3 regions of the Micromonospora purpureochromogenes genome follow, and region 2 is predicted to be linked to each of the others. Evidence: predicted binding sites of a transcription regulator. Region 2 holds the regulator's gene; each other region holds the start of a gene.
The links. The regulator HrcA, encoded in region 2, represses chaperone genes, less so after heat shock. The targets are predictions, from matches to a motif close to GGTTNGCACNCTCNNNNNGAGNGTGCNAACC.

Region 1 (9,768 bases), 600 kb from region 2:
GTGACGATGCCGACCAGCTGCCCGTCGCCGTCGACCACCGGCACCCCGGAGATGCGGTAGCGGCCGCAGAGCTCGTCGACCTCGCGGAGGGTGTCGTCCGGGCTGGCGGTCACCGGGTTGGTGATCATGCCGGACTCGGAACGCTTGACCAGGTCGACCTGGAGCGCCTGATCCTCCAGCGAGAGGTTGCGGTGCAGCACCCCGATGCCGCCCTGGCGGGCCATCGCGATCGCCATCCGCGCCTCGGTGACCGTGTCCATGGCGCTGGACAGCAGCGGCACGGTCAGCTCGATGTTGCGGGTGAGCCGGGTGCGGGTGTTGACCCGGCTGGGCACCACGTCCGACTCGCCCGGCTGGAGCAGCACGTCGTCGAAGGTCAGACCGAGCGGCACCACCCGCGCCGAGCCGGCCGGCAGCTCCGGCAGGTGACCACCCGGCTCGCCGTTGCCGACGCCGCCGGGAAGATCAGTGCTGGGCGAATTCTCCACGATTGCTCTCCTGAGCTGCTCGGACGGGCTTCAGCGAGGTGGCGCGCGCGGGCACCGGCGCACGCCGAGGTGACGGCGCGTCGTTTCATCGTACCCATTGAGCTGGGCCGGCCCCGGCGGTGCCGGCGCGGGTCGGCGAGGCCACCGGGGTGGCCGGGGGGACGCGTCCGGCGAGCGTTGGGACTACGGTGAGGGGGTGCACGACGAGCCCATCGACCCGTTCAACGGCGACCCGGCCGATCCGGCTGCTGGCCTGCACGATCCCCGTGAGGACGACGCGCTCGACCCGCTGACGGAGGTCGAGCGCCAGGACGTCCTGGAGGACCTGGCCGACCTGGAGATCTACCAGGCCCTGCTGGCGCCGATCGGGGTGCGCGGGCTGGTGATCGAGTGCGAGGACTGCCGCGAGCCGCACTACTTCGACTGGGACCTGCTCCGGGGCAACCTGCGCCATCTGCTCAGCTCCGGCCGGCCGCGGGTGCACGAGCCGGCCTACGACCCCGACCCCGACCACTACGTCACCTGGGACTACGCCCGCGGCTACGCCGACGGGGTGCACGACACGCTGACCGAGGCGGCGGAGGAGGAGTCCCCCTCCGACGACTGAGCCCGGACGACTGTGCCCGACCGCGGAGGGCCGGCTCAGGCGACCAGGCCGGCGCGGAAACCGGCGGCCACCGCGTGCGCGCGGTCCCGGGCGCCTAGCTTGCGGAACAGCCGTCGGGCATGCGTCTTGACGGTGTCCTCGGAGACGAACAGCTCCCGCCCGATCTCGGCGTTGCTCTTCCCCTCGGCCATCCCGAGCAGCACCTGCAGTTCCCGCTCGGTCAGGCCGACGGCGCCGCGGCCGCTGCGCGCGCCGGGCGCGCCCCGCCGGCCGGTGGGCGCGGGCACCTCCGGCTCGGCGCCGGCCTCCGGCTCGGCCTCGTCGTCGCCGCGCTGCACCGGCACCACCGACGGCCCCCCGGGCCCCTCAGCCGGTCCGGCGGACCAGCCCGGGCCCGGCTTGCCCGGGGTACGCCCGGCCGAGGGCCGGGGCGGCGCGCCCACCGCCGCGGTGTCCCGGGCCGGGTCGGTGACCCGGTTCCGGGCCGTCCGGCCGGGGGCGGAGAGCAGCAGCAGCGCCTTGGCCACCGCGCTGGTCAGGTCGTGGTCGGTGCCCTGGATCAGGCCCCGGGCCCCGGCGTTGATCGTCGCCGCGGCGGCCTCGGACTCCTCGGCGCCGAGCAGCAGCACGGCGGCCTGCGGCGCGCGGGCGAGCACCCGGCGGACGAAGCCGGCACTGTCGGGTCGGGTGAGGGCGGTGTCGGCGAGCACGACGTCGACGGGGCGCTCGGCCAGCCGCAGCATCACCTCGGGGTCGGAGACGGCGGTCCGCACGACCGCGGCCAGGCCGAGCCGGGCGGCGGCCGAGGTCAACTGCTGCGCGGCGAGCGGTGTCCGGACGCAGACGAGAACGGTACGCACGGTGGTCTCCTCTCCGCAGAGAGCAGACCATGACCGGCTGGGCCGGGGTGGAGGTTCCCGGCAATCCTCCGAACTTTTCCGACATCCAGGGCATATGCCGCGAGTTGTCCGAGGTTTTCGATCACAGAAGTGTGAGTCGGGGAAAGGTCGGGTACCGAGACGCCAGGCCGGAAACGGTGCGCCTGCGCGGACCGCCGCCCGGACACCGGATGCGAACGAGACCTCCGCGGTGCCGCGCGGGAGGAGGGGTGCTGATGTCGAACGTACGTAGACTGCCCGGACCCATCGTCGACCTGTGGGACTGGCAGCGGCTCGGTGCCTGCCGGGGCCGCGACAGCGCGCAGTTCTTCCACCCCGACGGCGAGCGTGGCTCCTCACGGCTGCGCCGCGAGTCCGGCGCCAAGGCCGTCTGCCGGGCCTGCCCGGTCCGGGCCGAGTGCGCCGCCCACGCGCTGTCCGTGCGCGAGCCGTACGGCGTCTGGGGCGGCTTCAGCGAGTCCGAGCGGCTGCGGCTGCTCGCGCTGGGCTGGGAGGACCTGGCCGACCGCCGGCAGACCCGGGTCGACGTCGCCCGGCTGGAGGCCCGCCTGGGCCGCCCCCACAAGTCCGCCGTGCCGGACCAGCGCAAGGTCGCCTGACCCGGCCGCACAGACCTCGTCGACGCCGCACCCCGCACCGGGGCGCGGCGTCGTCGTGTCGGGGCGGACGCGACGGCCGGGCGAAGTCCCCGGATCGGTGCCGACCTGCGGCGGCCGGACGGGGTCGGCGAACGCTGTCGAGCTGATGTCGTCAACGACTCAGCGGCCGCCCTCCCTACCGTGAATCGTTGACGACATCAGCTCGACAGTGCTCCAGACCGCCGCGTCCCCGGTGCGGCACGCCGGGGACGCGGCGAACGCGGCCGGGTCAGCGGACGGTGACCTTGACCGTGTGCCAGCCGGTGGCGCCGTCCGGCTCGACCGGCTGTTCCCGGCCGGTCTGCGTCTCGCCGGTGGCATCGGTCGCCCGGACCTGGAGGGTGTGCTCGCCCGGGGTGGCGTCCCAGCGCCAGGACCACTGCACCCAGGTGTCCACCGACACCGTCGGGGCGAGCGTCGCCGCCCGCCACGGGCCGCCGTTGACGCGTACCTCCACCCGGCTGATCCCCCGGTGCTGGGCCCAGGCCACCCCGGCCACCATCACCGGGCCGGTGGTGAGCCGGTTGCGCGGGCGGGGCGTGTCGATCCTGGACTGCGTCTTGACCGGTCCCTGCGCCGACCAGCCGCGCGGCACCCAGTACGCGTCGAAGTCGGCGAAGCTGGTCAGCTCCAGCTCGGTCACCCACTTGCACGCCGAGACGTAGCCGTACAGGCCGGGCACCACCATGCGGACCGGGAAGCCGTGCTCGACCGGCAACGGCTCGCCGTTCATCCCGACCGCCAGCAGGGCGTCCCGCCCGTCCCGCAGCACCGCCGTCGGGGTGCCACAGGTCCAGCCGTCGACCGAGCGCCCCACCACCTGGTCCGCGCCCTCCTCCGGGTCCGCCTCGTCCAGCAGCTCCTTGAGCGGTACGCCCAACCACCGCGCGTTGCCGATCAGGTCCCCGCCCACCTCGTTGGAGACGCAGGCCAGGGTCACGTACCGCTCCACCATCGGCCGGGCGAGCAGGTCGGCGAAGCTCAGCTCGATCGGGTTGCGCACCCGTCCGTGGATCCGCAGCCGCCAGGTCTCCGGGTCGACCTGCGGCACCACCAGGGCGGTGTCGATCCGGTAGAACCCGGTGTTCGAGGTGACGTACGGGGCGAGCTGTGCCAGCGACAGGTCGGCGCCGGCCGGGACGACCGGGGCCGCCGCCGACGGGGTGGGCAGCGCGACCGCCCGGCGGGCCGCCGACACGCCCCGGCGACCGGCGAGCCAGTGCCCGCCCAGCCCGGCCACGGCGGCCCCGCCGGCCAGCACGCCGACCCCGCGCAGGAACCGGCGCCGCGACTCCGGGTCGGTGGTCTCCAACGGCTCCCACCCGGCCGGTGGGCGGCTCACCGGATCCGGGCCGGGTACCGCCTCCGCACCGGCGGCCGGGTCGGGCGCGGCCGGCGCACCGGCGGCCGGGTCGGGCGCGGCCGGCGCACCGGCGGCCGGGTCGGGCGCGGCCGGCGTGGACGGGCCGGGCAGGGGGGTCGGCGGGGTCCAGGGCCACGGGTCGACCTCCAGCGGGCCGGCGAGGAAGGCCCAGAGCACCAACCCGCCCAGCCCCGCCCCGACCAGCGAGGGCAGCGCGTCGGCGGCGTCCGCGCCGGCCCGGGTGAGGGCGGCGGCCACGCCGAGGGCGGCGAAGCCCGCGATGCCGGTCAGGCCGATCCACAGCCGGCGGACCGCCAGCAGCCCGAGCAGCGCGGCGAACGCGGCGAGCAGCAGCGCCGTCCCGACCAGCAGGGCGATCTTGTCGTACGTGCCGAACAGGGTGATGGCGAACTGCTTCAACGGCTCGGGTACGACGTCCACGACCAGCCCGCCGACCGCGATCAGCGGGGCGGACCGGGGGCCGGTCAGGACCGCGACCGGCTCGGCGACACCGATGGCCACGGCGGCGGCCGTGATCCCGGCGAGCGCGGCGAGGCCGCGGGGCGTGGTGCTCATCGGACCAGTGTTGTCGATCAACCGGACCGACCGCCAACCACGTCAGCGTTCCGTAATGCCCGCCGCGGACGCGTCAGGGCGCACCGTCTGGCGAGACGGTGCGCCCTGAGTCGGCGTACGCCCTGGGTCAGAAACCCGGGCCGTGCTGGTGGCCGTGACCGTGGCCGTGCCCACCGGCGGCGGCCGGCTCGGCCTTCTCCGGCTTCTCCACCACAAGGCTCTCGGTGGTGAGCAGCAGGCCGGCGATCGAGGCGGCGTTGGTGACCGCGTTGCGGGTCACCTTCACCGGGTCGATGATGCCGGACTTCACCAGGTCGACGTACTGGCCGGTGGCGGCGTCGAGGCCGTTGCCCCACTCCTTGCCGGCGACCTTCTGCACCACCACGTAGCCGTCGTGGCCGGCGTTCTGGGCGATCCAGCGCAACGGCTCGACCAGCGCCTTGCGGACGATCGAGACGCCGGTCTTCTCGTCACCGGTCAGGCCCAGGTCGTCGGCGAGCACCGGCAGGATCTGCGCCAGGGCGGCACCACCACCGGGCACCGTGCCCTCCTCGACGGCGGCCTTGGTCGCGGCGATGGCGTCCTCGATGCGGTGCTTGCGCTCCTTCATCTCGACCTCGGTCGCCGCGCCCACCTTGATGACCGCGATGCCACCGGAGAGCTTCGCCAGCCGCTCGGCCAGCTTCTCCCGGTCCCACTCGGAGTCCGAGGCCTCGATCTCCTTGCGGATCTGCGCGACCCGGTCGGCGACCTCGGAGGACTGGCCGCCACCGTCGACGACGGTGGTGTTCTCCTTGTCGACCACGACGCGCCGGGCGCTGCCCAGCACCTCCAGGCCGACCTGGTCGAGCTTGTAGCCCAGCTCCGGGGCGACCAGCTCGGCGCCGGTCAGGATCGCCATGTCCTGGAGCATCGCCTTGCGGCGGTCGCCGAAGCCGGGGGCCTTCACCGCGCAGACCTTGAGGGTCTTGCGGATCGAGTTGACCACCAGGGTCGACAGCGCCTGGCCCTCGACGTCCTCGGCGACGATCAGCAGCGGCTTGCTGTTCTGGAGGACCTTCTCCAGCAGCGGCAGCAGCTCCTCGATCGCCGAAATCTTCTGCGTGGTGATGAGGATGTACGGGTCCTCCAGGACCGACTCCTGCGACTCCACGTCGGTGACGAAGTTCGGCGAGATGAAGCCCTTGTCGAACTGCAGACCCTCGGTCACCTCCAGCTCGGTGGTGAGAGCGGAGCCCTCCTCGACGGTGATGACACCGTCGCGGCCGACCTTCTCCATCGCCTCGGCGATCAGCTCGCCGATGGTGGCGTCCTGCGCGGAGATGGTGGCGACGTTCGCGACCGCCTCCTTGCTGGAGACCTCGACGGCCCGCTCGAGCAGCGCCTCGGAGACCTTGGCCGCCGCCGCGTCGATGCCCCGCTTGAGACCGGACGGGTTGGCCCCGGCGGTCACGTTGCGCAGGCCCTCGCGGACCATGGCCTGGGCCAGCACGGTCGCGGTGGTGGTCCCGTCGCCGGCGACGTCGTTGGTCTTGGTCGCCACCTCCTTGACCAGCTGCGCACCGAGGTTCTCGTAGGGGTTGGTGAGCTCGATCTCCTTGGCGATGGTCACGCCATCGTTGGTGATCGTGGGCGCACCGAATTTCTTGTCCAGGACGACGTTGCGCCCGCGCGGGCCGAGGGTGACCTTGACCGTGTCCGCGAGGGCGTTGACACCGTGCTCGAGCAGGTGCCGGGCGTCGTCCGAGAAGCTCAGGATCTTCGCCATGAATGTCCCTTCGAAGCGCCGTTGCCCCGGCCCGGCGAGCCGGACCGGGGCAACGACACTGATCGGTTGCTTACTTCTCGATGACCGCGAGGACGTCGCGGGCGGAGAGCACCAGGTACTCCTCGCCGGCGTACTTGACCTCGGTGCCGCCGTACTTCGAGTAGATGACGGTGTCGCCGACGTTCACGTCAACCGGGATCCGGTTGCCCTTGTCGTCGATGCGGCCCGGGCCGACAGCGAGGACGGTGCCCTCCTGCGGCTTCTCCTTGGCGGTGTCGGGGATCACGATGCCCGACGCCGTGGTGGTCTCAGCCTCGTTCGCCTGGACCAGGATCCGGTCCTCGAGCGGCTTGATCGCAACCTTGGTCGCGGTAGTCACGGGCATACCCTCCTGGGGTACTGGTTTCGTTGCCGGTCGACCGGGGCCGACCAGCGTCAATCTGCCACATGCCACCGGGCGGGGCCGTCGTCGCGGGTGCCGGTCCGCCTGGCGTTCAGCGCCCGCGCCGGATGGCCCGGGAGCTGGCACCCTCGGGGTGAGAGTGCTAATCGCAGGTTATTCCTCGGCTAGCACTCCGTCAAGGAGAGTGCCAGCGCGTCGCGCCCGAACGGCCACGATCGACGGAGCAGGGGCCGGTCGGACGGCCCGGGGCGGGTCGGGAGAATGGGCGCGTGGACATCGACCAGCTCGCCGCGCTGCGTACCCCCGAGGGGTCGGCCGCGCTCGCCGCGGCGGCCGAGCTGGCCGGCGGCGACCCGCTGGCCTCGGCCGCCGCGCTGCGCGCCGCCGGGGTGCCGGCCGGGCTGGCCGCGTCCGCGCTGACCCAGGCCGAGCTGCGCCGCCGGGCGGTGGGCAAGTTCGGGCCGGCGGCCGGCGGAATGTTCTTCACCCGGGCCGGGCTGGAGCAGGCCACCCGCCGGCCGGTCGCGGACCGGCGCGCCGCGCGGCTGCGCGCCGCCGGCGTGCGCACCCTCGCCGACCTCGGGTGCGGCCTCGGCGCCGACGCGCTCGCCGCCGCCCGCGCCGGCATCCGGGTGTACGGGGTGGAGGCCGACCCGGTGACCGCCGCGATGGCCGCCGCGAACGCCGAGGCGGCCGGGCTGGCCGAGGAGTTCACCGTGGAGTGCGGCGACGCCACCGCGTTCGACGTGACACGGGTGGACGGAGTGTTCTGCGACCCGGCACGACGCCGGGCGGGCACCGGCCGGCGGATCTTCGACCCGAACGCCTACTCCCCACCGTGGGACTTCGTCATCCGGCTGGCCGAGCGGGTGCCGTACACGGTGGTGAAGGTGGCCCCCGGCATCGACCACGCACTGATCCCGGCGGGCGCCGAGGCGGAGTGGGTGAGCGCGGACGGCGACCTGGTCGAGGCGGCGCTCTGGTGCGGCCGGCTGGCCGAGGTGCCCCGGCGGGCCACCGTGCTGCGCGGCGACGTCGCGCACCGGCTCACCGGCTCGGGTGCGACGGAGGCGTCCGTCGGTCCGACCCGCCGCTTCCTGTACGACCCGGACCCGGCCGTGGTCCGCGCGCACCTGGTCGCCGAGCTGGCCGACACCCTCGGCGCGACGATCGCCGACCCGAGCATCGCCTACCTGTACGCGGACACCCCGACCGTGACCCCGTTCGCCCGCTGCCTGGAGGTCACCGACGTGCTGCCGTTCTCGCTCAAGCGGCTGCGCGCGCTGCTGCGGGAGCGCCGGGTGGGCCGGGTGGAGATCCTCAAGCGCGGCTCGGCGCTGGAGCCGGAGAAGCTGCGCCGCGACCTGAGGCTGGCCGGCGACGCGGCGGCGAGCCTGGTGCTCACCCGGGTCGCGGGGGCGCCGACCGTGCTGATCTGCCGGCCCGTCGCGAGCTGACGTCCGGCGTCCGGTTAGCGTGACCGGCATGGCGGGACAGGGCACTCCGGCGACGGCGCTGCTGGCGAAGCGGAAGATCCGGCACAGCACCCACCCGTACGACGTCTCCCCTGACGCGCCGAACTACGGGGCGCTGGTCGCCGAGGCGCTCGGGGTGCCGCCGGAGCGGGTGTTCAAGTCACTGGTCACCGAGGTGGACGGGGCGCTGACGGTGGCCGTCGTCCCGGTCACCGGCGAACTGGACCTCAAGGCGCTGGCCGCGGCCGTCGGCGGCAAGCGGGCGACGATGGCCGACCGGGCGGCCGCCGAGCGGGCCACCGGTTACGTCCGGGGCGGGATCAGCCCGCTCGGCCAGCGCAGGCGGCTGCCCACGGTGCTGGACTCCTCGGCGCTGGCGTACGACACCATCTACGTCTCGGCCGGCCGTCGCGGCCTCCAGCTCCAACTGGCCCCGGACGATCTGGTCGCGCTGACCGACGCCACCACCGCCGCCCTCGCCGCCCACTGATCAGTTCCGGCCGCCGGAAAGGAAACGGCGCCGGTGTGGAAACGATTCTGCACGCCGAAACTCGTCGAGCGGCAGAGCGGATCGGAGCTGCGGAGATCGCGCCTTTTCCCGCGTTACGGGATCGTTACGGGGGTCCGCCAAACTCGTGAGCTGGCAGTCTTGCGCCGCCGACACGGGTGGCAATACGTTGCCGCTCACAACAAAACAGCCTGCCACCACCCACCCCGAAAGGACCCGTGCAGATGCGCAAGGGCCTCCTCGCACTCACCGTCGTCGGCCTGCTGGCCGGCAACGGCGTGGCCGGTTGCGGCGACCAGCTCACCAGCGGCAGCGCGGCCGATGGCGCCAGGAAACCGAAGATCGGCGTGATCCTGCCCGACAGCAAGTCCTCCGCCCGGTGGGAGGGCGCGGACCGCAGGCAGGGCTCCGGCAAAGTCGTGAGGGGTGTCCGGCTTGAGGTGGTTGGTGCAGACGCGCCCTGGGTGTGGGTAGCAAGGCGGGCATGACCGCTCCGGAAGATCATCGAGGTTCTCGAGGCCTGTTGATCTATCTGAAGTGAGTCATGCCCGCGTTGCCATCATCGCTGATCTCATCGTTGTCAACCGCACCGGCCGGGACCTCTGTGGAGGATGGTGCGGGTGGGCTGCTCACGGCGTTGGCGGATCTGCCCGATCCTCGCGCCCGCCGTGGAGTACGGCACCGTCTGGTGACCGTGGTCGCCGCGGCGGTCTGCGCGGTCGTGGCCGGTTACCGCTCCTACACGGCGATCGGGGAGTGGGTCGCTGACCTGCCCGCCGATACCGCCGTCCTGCTCGGGATCGACGCAAGCCGCCGGCCGTCCGAGGCCATGATCCGCCGACTGCTGCAGGCCCTGGACCCCGAGGTGCTCGCCGTCGTGATCGGGACCTGGCTGGCCGGATGCACTCCCGCAGCGCCGGCAGGGTCGAGCAGGGCGATCGCCGTGGATGGCAAGACGATCCGCGGTTCCCGCACCGGCGACACGACCGCCCGGCACGTCCTCGCCGCCGCCGACCAGGCCAGTGGTGTCGTGCTGGCCAGCA
Region 2 (9,768 bases):
CGTTCGCCGACTTCTTCCTCAACAGCGCCCTGGTGGCGGTGAGCACGGTGCTGCTCAGCGGCCTGGTCGCGCTGCTCGCGGCCACCGCGGTGGCCCGGTTCCGGTTCACCCTCCGGACCAGCTTCCTGATCATGCTGCTGGTGGTGCAGATGATCCCGCTGGAGGCGCTGGTCATCCCGCTGTTCCTGATGATCCAGCGGCTCGGGCTCTACAACACCCTGCCCAGCCTGATCCTGACCTACCTCGGCTTCTCGCTGCCGTTCGCGGTCTGGATGCTGCGCGGCTTCGTTGCCGCGGTGCCCAAGGAACTGGAGGAGGCCGCGGCGATCGACGGGGCCAGCCGAGCCCAGATCTTCCGTCGGATCCTCTTCCCGCTGGTGGCGCCGGGCCTGGTCGCCACCAGCATCTTCTCCTTCATCACCGCCTGGAACGAGCTGATCTTCGCGTTGACCTTCGTCAACGACCAGGACCGGTACACCCTGCCGGTGGCGATGACCTTCTTCTTCGGCCGGGACGACACCGCGTGGGGGTCGGTGATGGCCGCCTCGACGCTGTTCACCCTGCCGGTGGTCGTCTTCTTCCTGCTGGTGCAGCGCCGGATGGTCTCCGGACTGGTCGCCGGCGCCGTCAAGGGCTGAGCCGCCCGTCGAGGGCTGAGCCGCGCCGTCGAGGGCTGAGCCGACGGCGGATCGGCGGGTGCCCCGGACCCGGCGCCCACGGCTAGGCTCTGCGCCATGACGGGCAGGCTGGCGGCGGTGAACCTCGGCATGGTGACCGAGGCGGAGTGGGCGGGCGACGCGAGCGGCCGCACCGGCATCGACAAACGACCGGTCGACGGTCCGGTGCTGCTGCGCGCCGACGGGGTGGCCGGGGACTTCATCGGCGAGCGGGCCCACCACGGCGGCCCCGACCAGGCGGTCTACGCGTACGCGGGGGAGGACGCCGAGTGGTGGTCGGCTGAGCTGGGGCGCACCCTCCCGCCCGGCGGGTTCGGCGAGAACCTGACCACCTCGGCGGTGGACGTGACCGGGGCGGTCATCGGCGAGCTGTGGGCGATCGGCTCGGCGGTGCTCCAGGTGACCAAGCCGCGTACCCCCTGCACCACCTTCGCCGGGTTCTGGGACGTACCCGACCTGATCAAGCGGTTCACGGTGCGGGCGGCGCCCGGGGCGTACCTGCGGGTGCTGCGCGAGGGCGAGGTCGGCGCGGGCGACCCGGTCGAGGTGGTGGACCGGCCGGCGCACGGGGTCACCATCGGTGAGGTGTTCCGGGCGATGAACCTCGAACCGGAGCTGCTGCCCCGGCTGCTGGACGCCGCCGAGCTGCCGGCGCCGGTCATGGAGAAGGTCCGTCGCCGGGTGGCCGGCAGCCGCGCCTGACCCGGCGGGACTTCGGGTCGCGCGACGCCGGTAGGCCGGCGCCCGCGTCGGGCCGCAGGGTGCCGGCGACCGGGGTCACCCCTCGGCGAAGACCTCCGCCAGCACCTGGCCGTCGGCCGGGCGGCCGTCGGAGACCTTGGCCCAGGTGCCGGCCTCGGCGGTCCACTCCAGGCCGGCGAAGCGGACCCGCTTCACCCCGTGGTCGGGTGCGTGGGACACCAGCCAGTGGGCGTACCGCCAGCCGTCGCGACCGTCGGCCGCGGGCACGGTGAGCCCGGTCAGCGCGGCCACCGTGCCGGTGCCCGGCAGCCCCCAGTCCAGGGTCAGGCCGCGGGTCAGCGCCGCCGCGGCCGCCTCACCCCGCATGACCGGCGTCCGGCTCACCGTGCAGGCCACCGCGCCGGTCGCCTCGCCGAGCAGGGCGCGGGTCAGCACCTCGGACTCGTCCGCCCACTTCTGGTACGCCGTCGGGAAGGCCGACCGCTGGACCGCCTGGGCCGCGTCGGTGACCCGCATCTCCTCCCAGCCGCGCACCTTCTTCAGCGCGGCGTAGAAGCGGTTGGCCGCGTACCGCTGGTCGCGGATCTGCTGCGGGGTGCCCCAGCCCTGGCTCGGCCGCTGCTGGAACAGGCCGATCGAGTCCCGGTCGCCGCCGGAGAGGTTGCGCAGGCCCGACTCCTGGTACGCGGTGGCCAGCGCGACCACCACCGCCCGCTCGGGCATCTGCCGCTGGATACCGATCGCCGCGATCGTCGCCGCGTTCGCCATCTGGTCGGCGTCGAGGAGCACCGTGCCGTCGGCCTGGACGGTGCAGGTGCGGCTGGCGACGGGGAGCCGGAGCTCGCCGCCGAGCTGACGGACGACGACCCAGACCCCGAGAAGAGCGACGACCGCGAACACGACACCGACTGCGGCAATTGCCCGAGTTCGCACCCGCACCTCCTGTTTCACGGTCATCCCCAGCGTACGTGCCCGAAAAGGCGAGCCGGGTCGGCCGACCGGTTCACATTTTCGGGAGCAAAGGAACGAAGCACCTCGAACCGGTGCTACCGCGCCCCGTCTGCCGGACCACCGTCCAGAGCGGCCACCCATCGAGCCGATCGCTTCTCGCGGAAGGCGAGCACGCCCTCGCGGCCCTCGTCGGAGAGGAAGTAGCCGGTGGAGAGGGCGGACAGCTCGGCGATCTCGCCGCGCAGGTCGGTGGGGGCCGGGCGGCGCAGCAGCCCCTTCGCCCCGGCCAGTGCCCCCGGCGCGCCGCGCACCAGCGAGGCGCAGTAGCGCTCCACCGCCGCGTCCAGCCCGTCCGCCGGCACCGCCGCGGTCACCAGGCCGATCTCGGCGGCCCGCCGGCCGTCGAAGGTGTCCCCGGTCAGGTACAGCTCGGCCGCCGCGCGCGGGTGCAGCCGGGGCAGCACCGTGGCGGAGATGACCGCCGGGATCACCCCGATCCGCACCTCGGTGAAGGCGAACGTCGCCTCCTCGGCGCAGACCGCCAGGTCGGCCGCCGCGATCAGGCCCAACCCGCCGGCCCGCGCCGGCCCGGCCACCTTCGCCAGCACCGGCTTCGGGCACTCCCAGACCGCCGCCAGCACGTCGCCGAGCATCCCGGCCGGCACGCTCCCGCTGGCGTACGCGGCGGCCGTCTCCTTCAGGTCCGCGCCGGAGCAGAAGACCGGCCCGGTGTGGTCCAGCACGATCACCCGTACGGCGTCGTCGGCGACCGCCGCGGCGATCCCGGCCAGCAGCTCCGTCATCAGGGGCGTGGAGAGCGCGTTGCGGTTGTGCGGGCTGTCCAGGGTGAGGGTGGTCACCCCGCGGGCCGTGGCGACCCGCACGAGGCGGTCGGGAGAGGTCATGCCGGGCACACTAGTGGCCATGCCCGGCGTCCTTCCAGAAGGCGAGACCGTCCCCGTCGATGGGTCGCTGCCCGCCACCGCCCTGAGCGCGGTCGGCGCGCGCGGCTTCGGCGTGTACGTCCACGTGCCGTTCTGTGCCAGCCGCTGTGGCTACTGCGACTTCAACACCTACACGGCCGCCGAACTCGGCGGCGGCGCCGACCGGGAGTCGTACGCCGACACCGTGCTGGCCGAGCTGGCGCTGGCGGCCCGGGTCCTCGGCGACACCCCGCCGCCCCGGGTGGACACCGTCTTCGTCGGCGGTGGCACGCCGACCCTGCTCCCCGCCGACGACCTGGCCCGCATCCTGGACGGCATCGACCGCACCTGGGGGCTGGCCGCCGACGCCGAGGTGACCACCGAGGCCAACCCCGAGTCGGTCACCCCGCAGTCGCTGCGCACCCTGCGCGCGGCCGGCTACACCCGGATCTCCCTGGGCATGCAGTCCGCCGCGCCCGGGGTGCTGGCGATCCTCGATCGCCGGCACAGCGCCGGCCGGGCGGTCGCCGCCGCGCTGGAGGCCCGCGACGCCGGGTTCGACCACGTCAACCTGGACCTGATCTACGGCACGCCGGGGGAGAGCACGGCGGACTTCGCCGCCAGCCTCGACCAGGTGGTCGCCGCCGGGGTGGACCACGTCAGCGCGTACGCCCTGATCGTGGAGGACGGCACCCGACTCGCCGCCCGGATGCGGCGCGGCGAGCTGCCGTACCCGTCGGACGACGTGGCGGCGGACCGGTACCTGGCCGCGGAGGCCGTCCTCGACGCGGCCGGCTTCTCCTGGTACGAGGTCTCCAACTGGGCCCGCTCCGAGGCGGCCCGGTGCCGGCACAACCTGCTCTACTGGACCGGCGCGGACTGGTGGGGCCTCGGCCCGGGGGCGCACAGCCACGTCGGCGGGGTGCGCTGGTGGAACGTCAAGCACCCCACGGCGTACGCGAAGCGCCTGGCCGCCGGGGAGTCGCCCGGCCTGGCCCGGGAGGTGCTGACCGCCGGCGAGGCGCACATGGAGGACGTCATGCTCCGGCTGCGGCTCGCCTCCGGCCTGCCGCTGGATGCCCTCGACCCGGCGGGTCGGGCGGGTGCCGAGCGGGCGCTGGCCGACGGCCTGCTGGACCCGGCGGGGCACGCGGCGGGGCGGGCGGTGCTCACCCTGCGCGGGCGGCTGCTGGCCGACGCCGTGGTCCGCGACCTGCTGCCCTGATCCCGCGCGGCCCGGCCGGCCCGGCTGGGCCGGCCGGGACCGGTCACTTCTTGAAGGCGTAGCTCGCCGGGTAGCGGTAGACCACACCCTCGGTGGCCTTCACCCCGCCGATGATGCCGAAGATGATCGGCACCAGGGCGGTCAGGATCGGGATGAAGAAGAGCACCCCACAGGTGACGATGGCCAGGACGAAGCCGATGACGTTGGCGATCGCCCAGGTGATCTGGAAGTTCAGCGAGGCCGTGGCGTGCGCCCGCACGGTGGGCGACTGCTGGCCCTTGGCGGAGAGCGCGATCAGCGGCGCCACCCAGCCGAGCAGGCTGCCGCCGACGATCACGCCGACCGGGCCGCCGAAGTGCGCGACCAGCGACCAGGTCTTGTCGTCGTCGGTGGCGTAGCCGGCGCCCGGGGCGCCGTACCCGCCGCCGGGAGCGCCGTACCCGCCGCCGGGAGCGCCGTACCCGCCGCCGGGAGCGCCGTACCCGCCGCCGGGAGCGCCGTACCCGCCGGCGGTCGGATAGCCGACGCCCGGCGCGGAGTAGCCGCCCGGCGGTGGGTAGCCGCCCGACGGCGGTTGGTCACCGGTGGGTGGTGGATAGCCACCGGGCGGGGGATAGCCGCCCGCCCCGGGTGCCCCGGACAGTGGTGCGGTGGGCGGCTCGTACGACGAGCCGGAGGGGGCGGTCGGGTCCGGGCGGTCGCCGGGGTCCCCCGCTCCGGGAGGGCGAGGTGGTTCAGTCATGGACGTCACGGTAGGGGTTGCCGGCAAGCCCTCACCAGAGCGACACCGCCCCGGATGTCCGGATGATCGGCCCTGGCGCGCCGTCCGGGTGGCGGGGCGCACCCGTGGTCCGTCGCTGATCATCGCGTCAGCGGGGACGCCGACGTAGACTGGCACTCGCTACAGTCGAGTGCCAGTGCGCTCGCCCGGGCGCCTCAGTCGCTCCGGGCCGACGTGCGTCAGGAGGTGGGGAGATGGGTCTCGACGACCGCAAGCTCGCCGTGCTGCGCGCGATCGTCGAGGACTACGTCGCCACGCAGGAGCCGGTCGGCAGCAAGGCCCTGGTGGAGCGGCACCAGCTCGGCGTCTCGCCGGCCACGGTGCGCAACGACATGGCCGTGCTGGAGGAGGAGGGCTACATCCGGCAGCCGCACACCAGTGCCGGCCGGGTGCCCACCGACCGTGGCTACCGCCTCTTCGTCGACCGGCTGTCCCGGGTCAAGCCGCTCAGCCCGGCCGAGCGCCGGGCGATCGAGCGCTTCCTGGTCGGCGCGGTCGACCTGGACGACGTGGTGCACCGCACCGTACGGCTGCTGGCCCAGCTGACCCGGCAGGTCGCCGTGGTGCAGTACCCGTCGCTGGCCCGCTCCTCGGTGCGCCACCTGGAGCTGGTGCCGATCTCCACCACCCGGCTGATGCTGGTCATGATCGCCGACACCGGCCGGGTCGAACAGCGACTGGTGGAGCTGCCCGCGCCGATCCCCGCCGACCACGTCACCGACCTGCGCCGGCTGGTCAACGAGAAGCTGGTCGGCAGCCGGCTGTCGGAGACCCCGCCGCTGGTCCAGGCGCTGGTCGACGAGTCCGCCCCGTACCTGCGCGGGGCGATGACCACGCTCTCCACCGTGCTGCTGGAGACGCTGGTCGAACGGCACGAGGAGCGCATCGCGCTCGCCGGCACCGCGAACCTCACCCGGGGTGGCCTGCTCGACTTCCAGGGCTCGCTGCGGCCCATCCTGGAGGCGCTGGAGGAGGAGGTGGTGATGCTCAAGCTGATCGGCGAGGCCGAGTCGACCACCACCCGGGTGCTGATCGGCGACGAGAACGAGATCGACAACCTCCGGGCCGCCTCCGTGGTCAGCACCGGCTACGGGCCGGGGGCGACCGCGCTCGGCGGGCTGGGCGTGTTGGGCCCCACCCGGATGGACTACCCCGGCACCATCGCCACGGTGAGGGCCGTGGCACGCTACGTGGGCGAGCTGCTGGCCCAGAACTGATCCAGGGCAGGGGCCGGCACCCGGCTCCGGCCGACGACCGGCGCAACGCGAGACGAACATGAGGACACCGAACGCAGTGGCCAGGGACTACTACGGCATTCTCGGCGTGAGCCGGGAAGCCTCCGACGACGAGATCAAGCGCGCCTACCGCAAGCTGGCGCGGCAGTTCCACCCGGACGTCAATCCGGACCCGGAGGCTCAGGAGAAGTTCAAGGACATCAACGCCGCGTACGAGGTCCTCTCGGACGACCGCAAACGGCAGATCGTCGACCTGGGTGGCGACCCGCTCGCCCCGGGTGGCGGCGGCGCGGGGCCGGGCGGTCCCGGCGGCGCGGGCCCGTTCGTCGGTTTCCAGGACATCATGGACGCGTTCTTCGGCGGCGCCGCGGGCGGCGCCCGGGGGCCGCGGCCGCGTACCCGGCCGGGCGCCGACGCGATCCTGCGGCTGGAGCTGGACCTGCACGAGACCGCGTTCGGCGTCGAGGCGCCGATCACGGTCGACACCGCGGTGCTCTGCACCACCTGCTCCGGCGCCGGCACCGCCGCCGGCACCCACCTGGCCACCTGCGAGGCGTGCGGCGGCCGGGGCGAGGTGCAGTCGGTGCAGCGCACCTTCCTCGGCCAGGTGGTCTCCGCCCGCCCCTGCACCGTCTGCCAGGGGTACGGCACCACCATCCCGCACCCCTGCCCGACCTGCGCCGGCGACGGCCGGGTGCGCACCCGCCGCTCGCTGACCGTCAAGATCCCCGCCGGGGTCGAGGACGGCATGCGGATCCGGCTCGCCCAGCAGGGCGAGGTGGGCCCGGGTGGCGGCACCGCCGGCGACCTCTACGTGGAGATCCACGAGCGGCCCCACGACGTGTACTCCCGCAAGGGCGACGACCTGCACTGCCGGGTCACCGTGCCGATGACCGCCGCCGCGCTCGGCACCCGGCTGACCATCAAGACGCTGGACAGCGAGGAGACGGTCGACGTCAAGGCCGGCACCCAGCCGGGCAGCACGCTGCGGCTGCGCGCCCGGGGCGTACCGCACCTGCGCGGCACCGGCCGGGGCGACCTCTACGTCCACCTCGACGTGCGGACCCCGACGAAGCTCGACGCCGACCAGGAGAAGATGCTGCGCGACTTCGCCAAGACCCGGGGCGAGGAGGTCGCCGAGCTGACCAAGCAGGGCGGCTTCTTCTCCCGGATGCGCGACGCCTTCAACGGGCACGCCTGAGGTGTCCGCGCCGCTGTTCCTGGTCGAGGCGCTGCCCACCGGCGACACGCTGACCCTGGACGGGCCGGAGGGCCACCACGCGGCCACCGTGCAGCGGCTGCGCGTCGGCGAGGAACTGCTGCTGGCCGACGGCCGGGGCGGCACGGCCGCCGCCGTGGTCACCACCGTCGGCCGGGGCACCCTCGACGTGCGGGTCACCTCCCGGGGGTACGCCGACGCGCCGGTCCCCCGGATCGTGGTGGTGCAGGGCATCGCCAAGGGGGACCGGGGCGAGCTGGCCGTGCAGGCGATGACCGAGGTCGGGGTGGACGAGATCGTGCCCTGGGCGGCGTCCCGCTCGGTGACCCAGTGGCGCGGCGACCGGGGCGTACGGGCCCGGGACAAGTGGGTGGCGACCGCCCGGGAGGCGGCCAAGCAGGCCCGCCGGCCCTGGCTGCCGGTGGTGGCCGGCGCCCCGGACGAGTCCACCGGGACCGTGGTCCGGCGGATCGCCGGAGCCGGTGCCGCCTTCGTGCTGCACGAGGAGGCCGACGAGCGGCTGACCACCGCCGAGCTGCCCCGCACCGGCGAGATCGTGCTGGTGGTCGGCCCGGAGGGTGGCATCGCCCCGGTCGAGCTGACCGCCTTCGCCGACGCCGGCGCCCGCCCGGTGCGGCTCGGTCCGTCGGTGCTGCGCACCTCCACGGCCGGGGTGGCCGCGCTGAGCGTGCTGGCCACCCGCCTCGGTCGCTGGTAGCCGGGGCGGGGGAAGACCGGCTCCTCCTCCGCTGATCGTCGGGCGTCGCCCGGGCCGGCGTCAGGTACGCAGGTAGGAGGCGCCGTTGAGGTCGACGATGGTGCCGGAGGCCCACTGCGCCTCGGGGCTGGCCAGCCAGTGCACGGCGGCGGCGATCTCCTCGGGCCGGGCCACCCGGCCGAACGGGCTCTGCGCCCGGATCGCGTCGCCCTGCTCGCCGGTCAGGTGCTCCGTGGTCATGTCGGTCGCCACGAAGCCCGGGGCGACCGTGGCGACCGCGATGCCGTACGGGGCGAGCGCGACGGCGAGGGACTGCCCCAGCGCGTTCAGGCCGGCCTTGCTGGCGCCGTACGCGGGCTGGTCCGGCTCACCCCGGAACGCGCCCCGCGACGACACGTTCACCACCCGGCCACCGCGTTCCCGCATGTGCTGGGCGGCGCACCAGGTGACGTTGCCCGCCCCGGTCAGGTTGGTCTCCAGCACCCGCCGCCACTGCCGCTGCCACTGCTCGTACGAGGCGCCGAAGACCGGGTGCGGGGCGTCCCGGTCGCCGTACACGCCGGCGTTGTTGACCAGCACGTCGAGCCCGCCGAGCCGGGCGGCGGCGTCGTCCACCATGGCCCGTACCGCCGCCGGGTCGGTGAGGTCCGCGCGGACCACCACGTGGCCGTCCCCGGGCAGTTCGGCGCGGAGCGCCTCGGCCAGCTCGGCCGAGTCCCGATGGTGGATCGCCACCCGGTCCCCGTCCGCCGCGAACGCCTGCGCCACCGCGCGGCCGATGCCGCGCGAGGCCCCCGTCACCAGTACCGCTCGTGAAGTCACGCGGCACATCATGCCCGAGGCGCTCGGCACGCCTTACCATGCCCCGATGGGATCCGACTGCCTGTTCTGCCGCATCGCCGCCGGGGAGATCCCGGCCACCATCGTCCGGGAAACCGACACCACCCTCGCCTTCCGCGACCTCGACCCGAAGGCGCCGGTGCGCGTGCTGGTCATCCCGAAGGAGCACTACGCCGACGTGGCCACGCTGGGGCAGGGCGACCCGAAGCTCGCCGGGGAGCTGCTCGCCACGGCGGCGGCGGTGGCCGAGGACGAGGGGCTGCTCGGGGACGGCTTCCGGCTGATGTTCAACACCGGCGCGTACGGCGGCCAGGAGGTCTTCCACGTGCACGCGCACCTGCTCGGCGGCGCGCCGCTCGGCCCGATGCTGGCCCGGAACGTCGCGTGACGGCTGAGCACGACCGGCTGGCCCGGATGGTGCGCCGGGTGCAGGCGCAGGCCCGGGTGCCGGCCCTGGCGGCGGCCCTGCACCGCGCCGACCGGCCGCTGTGGACCTG
Region 3 (9,768 bases), 940 kb from region 2:
GTGCAGAGCCGGCGGCACGTCTAGGTATTCGCCTTTGGTCCAGGTCGGGGTTTCCGGGGGAGCCCGCCCGCTCCAGGCGGTCAGGCTTGATCCTTCCGCGGGCGGGCTCCCCCGGAAACCCGTGCGGGGTGCGCTGGTGGCGTCGCTGCCGGGACCGGGGGGGTGGCTCATCGGGGTGCCGCCGTGCGTCGTGTCCCCTGTTCCTGGGGCGGGCGGGGCGGGCGCTGCCTCCAGCGGGGTGTGGCTCGTCGGGGTGCTGCCCTGCCGGATGTCCCCAGTTGAGGGTCAGGCGGGGCGGCGCATCTGGAGTTCGCGCAGGGCGGGGACGGTGGGGTGCGGCACGCGCACGCCGGTGTCGGTGAAGTCCAGCCGCTGGTAGGCGCGGTAGGCGCGGTCGTTGCCGACGACCACCTCCAGCAGCAGTTCCGGGCGGCCGGCCGCGCGGGACCAGGCGGCCACCCCGTCGATCAGGTCGGCGAGCAGGCCGCTGCCCCGCCAGGTGGGGGTGACGTAGACGGCGTAGACGACGGTCAGGCCCGGCTCCTCGGGGGAGGCGATGCCGCCGGCGTGGCCGACCAGCCGGCCACCGGGGTCGGCGACGAACTGCGCGGTGTGGTCGCCCCGGGAGACGGCCGCGATCCGGGCGGCGTAGTCGGCGTGCGGGCGGGCGGCGGCCTGGGCGACGGTCTCCAGGAACGCCAACGGCGCGTCCGCGAGCATCTCCAGCCGTAGCGCCCGCATCCGGGCGGCGTCCTCGGGGCGTACCCGGCGGACCGCGGCTCTCCGGGCTTCCGGCCGGGCCGGGACAGGTGTCATGTCCGCATGCATACCGCAGCGACCATCGCCAATGGACGGGCGGTCGGCGGAGCACCGGAATATGCCCGATTTGTGGTCGTGCGCCACCGTCACGCCTCGTGTAGCGTGCGATTTCGGTCACCGATTCAGCGGCCCTCACCGATCGCCGGAGCGGTGGTCCTCCGGTGCCGGCCCGCCGGCCCCGGGTCGTGGAACGCCGCGCAGAGTGAGGAAGTGCACCGTGGCACAGGGCACCGTGAAGTGGTTCAACGCCGAGAAGGGCTACGGCTTCATCGCCGTCGACGGCGGCCAGGACGTCTTCGTCCACTTCTCCGCCATCGAGATGGACGGCTACAAGGCGCTGGACGACGGGCAGCGGGTGGAGTTCGATATCGCCCAGGGCCAGAAGGGCCCGCAGGCCGAGCGGGTGCGCGTCATCGCCTGAGTCGCGTCCGGTCCCGCTCGTCGGCCGGTCCCCACCGGGGCAGCGGCGCGGGCGGGCACCAGGGAAGATCGTGGGCCGATCCAGCCGTCGCTGAGGAGCGCTCATGTCCGACCAGTCCCCGTCGGGTCCGCCCGAGCCCGATCCCGTGGACCGGCCCGCGCCGGGCGGCCCGGTCGGGCCCGCCGGCCCGTACCAGGGCTGGGTCTTCCCGCCCACCGGCGGCTACCCGCCCGGCGCCGACCCGTACCCCGGCTACCCGCCCGGCTACCCGCCGTACGCCGGCCACCTGCCGTACGGCTGGCCGGCCGCCGGCGGCTGGGATCCGGCCGACCCGTTGGTGAACCCGCCGCAGGCGGGCATCGACGGCTGGTTCAGCCGGTGCGCCGGCGCGCTGCGTCGTGGCTGGCGGACGCTGCTGCCGATCATGCTGCTCACCCAGGCGCTTCCCGCCGCGGTGGTCTCGATCATCTCCCTCGGGCTGGAGCCGTCCTCGCAGCTGCCGGCCGACGGCTCGCTGTCCCCGGGCTACCTGGGTGACTTCCTCACCTTCGGCGGCGCGACGATGGTCGCCGCCCTGCTGCTCTACCTGCTGCAGAGCGTGGGCTGGGCGGCCGGCACCTGGGTGGTCACCCGGCAGGCGGCCGGCGAGCCGGTCGACCTCGGCGGCGCGCTGCGCTACGGCGTGCGCCGGGCACCCGGGCTGTACGGCTGGACCCTGCTGACCGGGCTGCTCGCCGCGGTCGGCTTCTGCTTCTGCGTGATACCCGGCGTCTACCTCGCGTTCGCGCTCGCCCTGGCCGGCCCGGTCTACCTCTTCGAGCGGCAGAACCCGATCGGGCGTTCCTTCCACCTCTTCCGCAGCCGGCTCGGCATGGTGCCGGCCCGGGTCGCGCTGGTGGCGGCGGCGGTCGTCGCCGGGACCGTGGTCGGCGCGGTGCTGGAGGCCGTCGGCACCGCGCCACTGGGCACCGACCCGTTCGCCGCGCCGGGCACCGCGGTGGGCGCCGTCGTGGTGGTCGCGGTGACCGCTGCGCTGGTCGTCCCGGTCTACCTGGTCCAGCTGGTCGGGCTGATCGTGACGTACGCGGAGCAGCGGGCCCACGAGGGGCCGGTGAACGCCGCGCGACTGGCGGCGGAACTCGGCTGACCGGCCCGAGTCTGCTTGCACTCGGCAGGGGAGAGTGCTAAACAAGTCATTGGCACTCGCATACGCTGAGTGCCAATGGTCGGGGCGGTGGGGCCACGGTCGCACCGGCGTTCGAGACGCCGGTGGGGCACATGGCCGGTCGTCGCGGGCTATCCGGCCCGGCCGAAGGACGTCGTCGTCGCCAGGTGGCGACGTCCCAAGGTGCGTACACCAGGCGGCCCATCCGGGGCACAAACACTCGGGTGGCCCGTGAGTGTCCAGGAGGACAACGCCGTATGGCCAAGATGATCGCGTTCGACGAAGAGGCGCGCCGCGGCCTCGAGCGGGGCATGAACCAGCTCGCCGACGCCGTGAAGGTGACGCTCGGCCCCAAGGGCCGCAACGTCGTGCTCGAGAAGAAGTGGGGTGCCCCCACCATCACCAACGATGGTGTGAGCATCGCCAAGGAGATCGAGCTCGAGGACCCCTACGAGAAGATCGGCGCCGAGCTGGTCAAGGAGGTCGCCAAGAAGACCGACGACGTCGCCGGTGACGGCACGACGACGGCGACCGTCCTGGCCCAGGCCCTGGTCCGCGAGGGCCTGCGCAACGTGGCCGCCGGCGCCAACCCGATCGCCCTGAAGCGGGGCATCGAGGCCGCCGTGGCCAGCGTCTCGGAGGAGCTGCTCAAGCTCGCCAAGGACGTCGAGACCAAGGAGCAGATCGCCTCCACCGCCTCCATCTCCGCCGGTGACAACACCGTCGGCGAGATCATCGCCGAGGCGATGGACAAGGTCGGCAAGGAAGGCGTCATCACCGTCGAGGAGAGCAACACCTTCGGCCTGGAGCTCGAGCTCACCGAGGGCATGCGCTTCGACAAGGGCTACATCTCCGCGTACTTCATGACCGACCCGGAGCGTATGGAGGCCGTCTTCGACGAGCCGTACCTCCTGATCGTCAACAGCAAGATCTCGTCGGTGAAGGACCTGCTCCCGATCCTGGAGAAGGTCATGCAGGGCGGCAAGCCGCTGCTGATCATCGCCGAGGACATCGAGGGCGAGGCCCTGGCGACCCTGGTCGTCAACAAGGTCCGGGGCACCTTCAAGTCGGTCGCCGTCAAGGCGCCCGGCTTCGGTGACCGCCGCAAGGCCATGCTGGCCGACATCGCCATCCTCACCGGTGGCCAGGTCATCAGCGAGGAGGTCGGCCTCAAGCTGGACGCCGTCGGCGTCGACATGCTGGGCCGCGCCCGCAAGGTCGTGGTGACCAAGGACGAGACCACCATCGTCGACGGTGCCGGCGACGCCGAGCAGATCCAGGGCCGGGTCAACCAGATCCGGGCCGAGATCGACCGGAGCGACTCCGACTACGACCGGGAGAAGCTGCAGGAGCGCCTGGCCAAGCTGGCCGGCGGTGTTGCGGTGATCAAGGTCGGCGCGGCCACCGAGGTCGAGCTCAAGGAGCGCAAGCACCGCATCGAGGACGCCGTCCGCAACGCGAAGGCCGCCGTCGAGGAGGGCATCGTCCCGGGTGGTGGCGTCGCGCTGGTGCAGGCCGGCAAGAGCGCCTTCGACAAGCTGGACCTGACCGGCGACGAGGCGACCGGCGCGCAGATCGTCAAGATCGCGCTGGACGCCCCGCTGCGGCAGATCGCCGTCAACGCCGGTCTCGAGGGTGGCGTGGTCGTCGAGCACGTCCGCAACCTCGAGCCGGGCCACGGCCTCAACGCCGCCAACGGCGAGTACGTCGATCTGCTGGCCGCGGGCATCATCGACCCGGCCAAGGTGACCCGCTCGGCGCTGCAGAACGCCGCGTCGATCGCGGCGCTCTTCCTCACCACCGAGGCCGTCGTGGCGGACAAGCCGGAGAAGACCCCGGCCGCCCCGGCTGGTCCGGGTGGCGGGGACATGGACTTCTGAGTCCAGCTCCACCAACGCCGAAAGGGGCGGGCCGCGCGAGCGGTCCGCCCCTTTCCGTCTCCTCAGGGCAGGCTGCGCTGGTTACGCCGCTTCTGCGCCCGGTCGTACGGTGGGCGGATGGCGACCGGCTCGTCGACCACGGTCACCAGCTCCTCGGCCTCCGGCTCGTCGACGCCGGTCATCTCGGCAAGCTGCTCCGCGTCGCCGTAGTCCCGCCGGTCGAACGGCACCGCGATGGGCGGCTCGCCGATCGGCGCCCAGGTGCGGGGCACCGGATCGTCGGTCTGTTCGTCGTCCGTGGTCATGGGTCGCCTCCTCTACCGAAACGGTAGGGGGCAACCATCACCCATGCGGGCGAATGGCATTATCAGGGTCTATATCCCATTCGCCCGTTTATCGATATGTCGCGGTCTTTCGCGGAGCCGCGCGCCTCGCCCGGCCGGCCGGCGAAGCCGTCAGAGCGTACGGCGGTACAGGAAGAAGACCCGCTCGATCCGGGCGCCCGCGCTGCCGGAGTAGAACGGCACCGGGCCCACCCAGCCGATCTGCGCCGCGCTGATCCCGGCCTCGTGCTGATCGCGCAGGCAGCGGCGCAGCAGCACCCCGCCGATGCCCGAGCCCTCCGCCGCCGGCGCGGTGCCCATCGGCCCGAACCAGCTCGGCCGCGATGATCCCCAGGCCGCGAAGCCGAGGATCTCGCCGTCCCGCTCCGCAAGGTGGCAGCCCGCGTCGGCGCGGCCGACCGAGCCGGCCAGCTCGCCGTCCCAGGCGCCGCCGAAGGTGGACCGGGCGAACGCGGCCAGCGCCGGCAGGTCCGCCGGCTCCGCCCGGCGTACCGACACGCCCTGGCCGGCCAGCCTCGCCTCCGCCGGCTTCGTCGTGCGCAGCGCCGGCGACCCGTCGTACGACAGGTCGGCCGTCATGTTCCACGCCGTACGGTCCTGCCGGTAGCCCAGCGCCAGCGCCAGGCAGACCGCCGGGGTGTACCGCACGTCGATGCCCGGCCAGGCGTAGTACGGCGGGTTCCCGGCCAGCAGCAGCTCGGCCACGCCGAGGCCGGCGAGCCGCCGTTCCGCCTCGGCCACCAGCGCCCGGCCGACCCCCCGGCGCCGCCGCTGCGGCGCGACGGCCAGCAGGTCGACGTGCCCGAGGCGCGGGTCCGCCGCCGAGACCGAGCCGATCAGCACCCCGATCAGCTCGTCCCCCGCGTACGCCCCGACCGCCAGTACCGTCCGGTCCGCCGAGGCCCGGGGCCAGAGGGCGGTGACCACGGACTCCGCCTCGGCGGCGTCCTCGGGCAGGTCGAGCGCGCGTCCGCAGAGCGCGACGACGGCGGGGACCCGGTCGGCGGGCAGGTCGGCGAGGGTGAACTCCATGGTGGCCGACCCTAGATCAACCACCACGGGTCGGCGCAAGGCCCGATCAGCCGGCCCGGGCCGCCCGCACCGCCGCGTACGCGTCGACGAGGCCCGCGCCGGTGATGTTCGCGTCCCCGCCGCAGGCGTCCTGAGGTGCGCGGGAGCGGTAGCTCGGCTGCGCCGGCTGCGCCGTCTCCCGCAGGATCCGGCGGGTGCGCTCCAGGTCGCCGACGAGCGCCGGGTTCGCCGACCACATCAGTGCCACCACGCCCGCCACCTGCGGGGTCGCCATCGAGGTGCCGTCCAGGGTGGCGTAGCCACCGCCCGGCATCGCGGAGAGCACGCCCGCGCCCGGCGCGAGCACGTCCGGCTTGGCCGCGTCCCCCGGGGCCGGTCCGCGACTGGAGAAGAGGGTCACCCGGCGGTTGCGGTCCACCGCGCCGACGGTCAACACGTCCGGGTACGGCGCGGGCGGGTCGGCGATCGAGCCGCAGTACGGCCCGGTGTTGCCGGCCGCCGCGACCACCAGGATGCCGGCGGCGGCCAGCGCGTCGGCGGCCGGCCGGAGCGCCCGCGGGTCGCAGCCCTCGATCGGCGGGCAGCCCCAGGAGTTGGTCAGCACGTCCGGCGCGCGCGCCGGACGACCGTCGGCGAACGGGTCCCCGCCGGGCGGGAAGGGGGCCAGCATGAACTGGAGGCAGTCCAGGTAGTGCGCGGGGCTGCCGAGGTTGCGGTCGAGGTTGACGCAGCCCACCCAGCGCGCGCCCGGGGCCACCCCGATGCCGTCCCGACCCACCGCGCTGCCCACCGTGTGGGTGCCGTGCCCGCCCGCGTCGTTCGGCGAGCGGGTGTGGTCCCACGGGTCGTACCAGGAGTCGTCGCCGCCCCGGAAGCCGTCGGCCAGCGCCGGGTGGCGGCCGTCCACGCCCGAGTCGGAGCTGCCCACCACCACGCCCGAACCGGTCACCCCCAGCTCCGACCAGACCCGGTCGGCGCCGAGCAGCCGGATGTTCCAGGCCGGGCCGACCGGCGCCGGCGCGTCGCCGGAGGTGGTCGGGGCGGGGGCGGGCAGCGGCCGTACCCGCTGGCTGACCAGGACGCGGGAGACCTCGGGACGGCCGGACAGCCAGGCCCGCACCGCCGGCCCGCCGTCGATCTCGATCGCGTTGACCAGGTAGTACGGCCTCGGGTGCAGGCGCAGTCGGCCCAGCTCGCGGCGCAGGTCGCCCTGGGTCCGCTCGGCGGTGGCGACCAGCCGGGAGTACACCTCGGCGGCGCGCCCGTCCCGACCGGCCCGGCCCGGCGTACCGGCCGGGATGCCGGCCAGGTCGGCCTGCTCGCGCAGCACCACCAGCAGCCGCTCGCCGTGCAGTCCGGGCTGCCCGGGGACCGCGTCCACCACCCCGACCGCGACCAGCAGCACGCCGGCGGCCAGCCCGGCCACCCGCCGGCTGGGCGTGACCGCCCGGGGCCGGGCGAGCAGGACGCCGTACCCGACGGCGAGCAGGACCGCGACGGCGAGCCCGGCGACCGCGGCGGCCGCCACCCAGAACGGCACGTCGCGGGTGGTGGCCAGGAGGATCGAGACCTCCTCCGGGTCGGCGAAGGCGAGCGGACCGAACAGCACCAGGCCGACCAGCCAGCGCACCGGCCCGGCGGTCCGGCCGCCGGTCCGGCGGCTGGCCGCGTACAGGGCGGCCAGCGTGAAGGCGGCCGGGGGCACGGCGAGCAGGGCGGGCAGTTGGGCCCCGGACTGCCCGGTGCCGGCGGCCAGCAGCAGCAGGGTGACCCCGCCGACCAACCCGCCGAGGAACACCAGCCGGGCGGGCCGGGGCGGCTCGCCGCCCCCGAGCGAAAACCAGAACCGCCCGTCGAGCAGCACCCCGGCCAGCGCGCCGAGCGCCGCCGCGGCCAGCGCGGCGAGCACGGTCTCCAGCGGGCCGCCCAGCGCGCCGAGCCAGGCCCAGGGAAGCAGCAGGGCCAGCCCGGCGGCCACCGCGAGCAGGGTGACCGGACCGGGCCGGCGGCCGCCTGCCGTGCCGGCGGCGCTCCCCCGCCGCCCGGTGCGACCCGCGCCGTCCGGCTCATCGGGGGTCGTCGCCGGCCCCGGCTCGCCGTCCGGTGCCTCGGCGGTGGTCGCCGCCCCCGGCTCGACCCCCGGCCCGTCGGACAGGGCGCGGCGTCGGGCCGGTAGCCGGGCGGCGACCAGGGCCAGCCCGGCGGCGGTGGCGGCCAGCGCCGCCAGATAGAGCTCGTGGTGCACCGGCGGGAGGGCGCGCAGCGCGCCGAGCGCGCCGAGCGCCAGCGCTCCGGCCAGCCAGGCCCGGCCGGTGGCCCGCAGCGCCGGGGAGCGGGGGAGCAGCGCCAGCAGCAGGGCCGGCAGGCCGACCAGCAGGACGCCGGCCAGGGAGAGCACCGGCCAGAGCCACGGCCACCGGTCCAGCCCGCTGGCGAGCCGTACCTGGTCGACGGACCAGCCGGCGACCTGGAGCAGCACGGTGGTCGCCACCGTCCAGCCGCCCGCCAGCACCGCCGCCACCACCGCCCAGGGGTTGGCGGATCCGCCGGTTCCGTCGCTTCCGGTGGGAGGTGGCTCGGGCCGCATCCGGAAACAGTACGACGCCCGGCCCGCCCCCCGACGTCCGTCGCGTCCCGGGGTGCCTGGATCGCGCGATCCGGGTCGCGCGGTGGGTGATCAATGCCTCTCCCGGCCCCTGGCGGGGGACAGGACCTGCTGCCCGGGGCCCCGGGCGGTTACGGTGGACCCGTGCGCGACCCCAACGTGACCCGATCCGCCGCCGGCCAGCTCTCCCCGGAGCGCCGCGCCGCGGACCTGCGCCGCCTCCGGTCCGAACGGTTCGACGTGCTGGTCATCGGTGGTGGGGTGACCGGGGCGGGTGCCGCGCTGGACGCCGCCTCCCGTGGGCTCAAGGTGGCCCTGGTGGAGGCCCGCGACTACGCCGCCGGCACCTCCAGCCGGTCCAGCAAGTTGATCCACGGCGGCCTGCGCTACCTGGAGCAGTTGGAGTTCCATCTGGTCCACGAGGCGCTCACCGAGCGCGGCCTGCTCGCCACCCGGCTCGCCCCGCACCTGGTCCGGCCGGTGCCGTTCCTGGTGCCGCTGCCCGCCGGCCGTGGCCTGCGGGACCTGCCGGCCCGGGCGTTCCGCCGCTCCTACTACGGCGCCGGAGTGGCCGCGTACGACGCCTTCGCCGGGGTCTTCGGCGGTGGGCGGGGGATGCCGCTGCACCGGCACCTGACCCGCGAGGGCGCCCGCCGGATCTTCCCCAGCCTGCGGGCCGACTCGCTGGCCGGCGCCATCCGCTACTACGACGGCCAGGTCGACGACGCCCGGCTGGTGGTGACCCTGGCCCGCACCGCGGCCAGCCTGGGCGCGACCGTGGTGAGCAGCGCCCGCGCGGTCGGGCTGATCCGGCAGGCCCGCGAGGTGACCGGGGTCCGGGTCCGCGACCTGGAGGCGCCCGCCGGTTCGCCGGACGCCGAGTTCGAGGTACGCGCGCGCACCGTCATCGGGGCCACCGGCGTGTGGAGCGACGACATGTCGCGGATGCTCAACGACGTCGGACTGCGCCCGGGCATCCGGGTGCGGGCCTCCAAGGGCGTGCACCTGGTCGTCCCCCGCTCCGCGATCACCGGGGAGACCGGGCTGATCCTGCGCACGGCCACCAGCGTGCTCTTCGTCATCCCCTGGGGCGGGCACTGGATCATCGGCACCACGGACACCGACTGGCGGCTGGACCGCTCCCACCCGTCCGCCTCCGCCCGCGACATCCAGTACCTGCTCGACCAGGTCAACACCGTGCTCGACCGGCCGCTGTCCACGGCGGACATCGAGGGCGTCTACGCCGGGCTGCGCCCGCTGCTCGCCGGCGAGGCGGACTCCACCTCCAAGCTCTCCCGCGAGCACGCCGTCTTCGAGCCGATGCTGGGGCTGCTCCTGGTCGCCGGCGGCAAGTACACGACGTACCGGGTGATGGCCTCCGACGTGGTGGACCGGGCGGTCCGCCGGCTCGGCGGCGGTCGCCCCTCCCGCACCGCCGACCTGCCGCTGCTCGGCGCCGACGGCTACCAGGCCATGTGGCGGGACCGGGCCGACCTGGCCCG

Region 1: a site for HrcA is predicted at 6,860-6,890, ahead of groES (co-chaperone GroES). Genes of this name have one in related genera too.
Region 3: a site for HrcA is predicted at 2,435-2,465, ahead of groL (chaperonin GroEL). Genes of this name have one in related genera too.

What each region holds. Positions count from the first base shown of each region.
Region 1 is NZ_LT607410.1:1,470,850-1,480,617, reverse strand. Features, by position in the region: gene guaB (IMP dehydrogenase) at 1-488, opposite strand, end outside; gene GA0074696_RS06980 (DUF5319 domain-containing protein) at 685-1,095, shown strand; gene GA0074696_RS06975 (helix-turn-helix transcriptional regulator) at 1,131-1,955, opposite strand; gene GA0074696_RS06970 (WhiB family transcriptional regulator) at 2,210-2,593, shown strand; gene GA0074696_RS06965 (molybdopterin-dependent oxidoreductase) at 2,862-4,571, opposite strand; gene groL (chaperonin GroEL) at 4,699-6,339, opposite strand; gene groES (co-chaperone GroES) at 6,410-6,724, opposite strand; gene GA0074696_RS06950 (THUMP-like domain-containing protein) at 7,012-8,199, shown strand; gene ybaK (Cys-tRNA(Pro) deacylase) at 8,228-8,707, shown strand; partial or broken gene GA0074696_RS06940 (sugar ABC transporter substrate-binding protein) at 8,950-9,126, shown strand; gene GA0074696_RS06935 (ISAs1 family transposase) at 9,330-9,768, shown strand, end outside.
Region 2 is NZ_LT607410.1:2,066,401-2,076,168, forward strand. Features, by position in the region: gene GA0074696_RS09695 (carbohydrate ABC transporter permease) at 1-638, shown strand, start outside; gene GA0074696_RS09700 (MOSC domain-containing protein) at 735-1,379, shown strand; gene GA0074696_RS09705 (hypothetical protein) at 1,455-2,318, opposite strand; gene GA0074696_RS09710 (enoyl-CoA hydratase-related protein) at 2,426-3,235, opposite strand; gene hemW (radical SAM family heme chaperone HemW) at 3,255-4,478, shown strand; gene GA0074696_RS32235 (DUF4870 domain-containing protein) at 4,522-5,220, opposite strand; gene hrcA (heat-inducible transcriptional repressor HrcA) at 5,454-6,476, shown strand; gene dnaJ (molecular chaperone DnaJ) at 6,553-7,695, shown strand; gene GA0074696_RS09735 (16S rRNA (uracil(1498)-N(3))-methyltransferase) at 7,697-8,431, shown strand; gene GA0074696_RS09740 (SDR family NAD(P)-dependent oxidoreductase) at 8,492-9,253, opposite strand; gene GA0074696_RS09745 (histidine triad nucleotide-binding protein) at 9,300-9,659, shown strand; gene GA0074696_RS09750 (serine hydrolase domain-containing protein) at 9,656-9,768, shown strand, end outside.
Region 3 is NZ_LT607410.1:1,125,707-1,135,474, forward strand. Features, by position in the region: gene paaN (phenylacetic acid degradation protein PaaN) at 1-24, shown strand, start outside; gene GA0074696_RS05230 (GNAT family N-acetyltransferase) at 286-816, opposite strand; gene GA0074696_RS05235 (cold-shock protein) at 1,037-1,240, shown strand; gene GA0074696_RS05240 (hypothetical protein) at 1,344-2,387, shown strand; gene groL (chaperonin GroEL) at 2,663-4,285, shown strand; gene GA0074696_RS05250 (hypothetical protein) at 4,348-4,590, opposite strand; gene GA0074696_RS05255 (GNAT family N-acetyltransferase) at 4,741-5,661, opposite strand; gene GA0074696_RS05260 (S8 family serine peptidase) at 5,708-8,248, opposite strand; gene GA0074696_RS05265 (glycerol-3-phosphate dehydrogenase/oxidase) at 8,411-9,768, shown strand, end outside.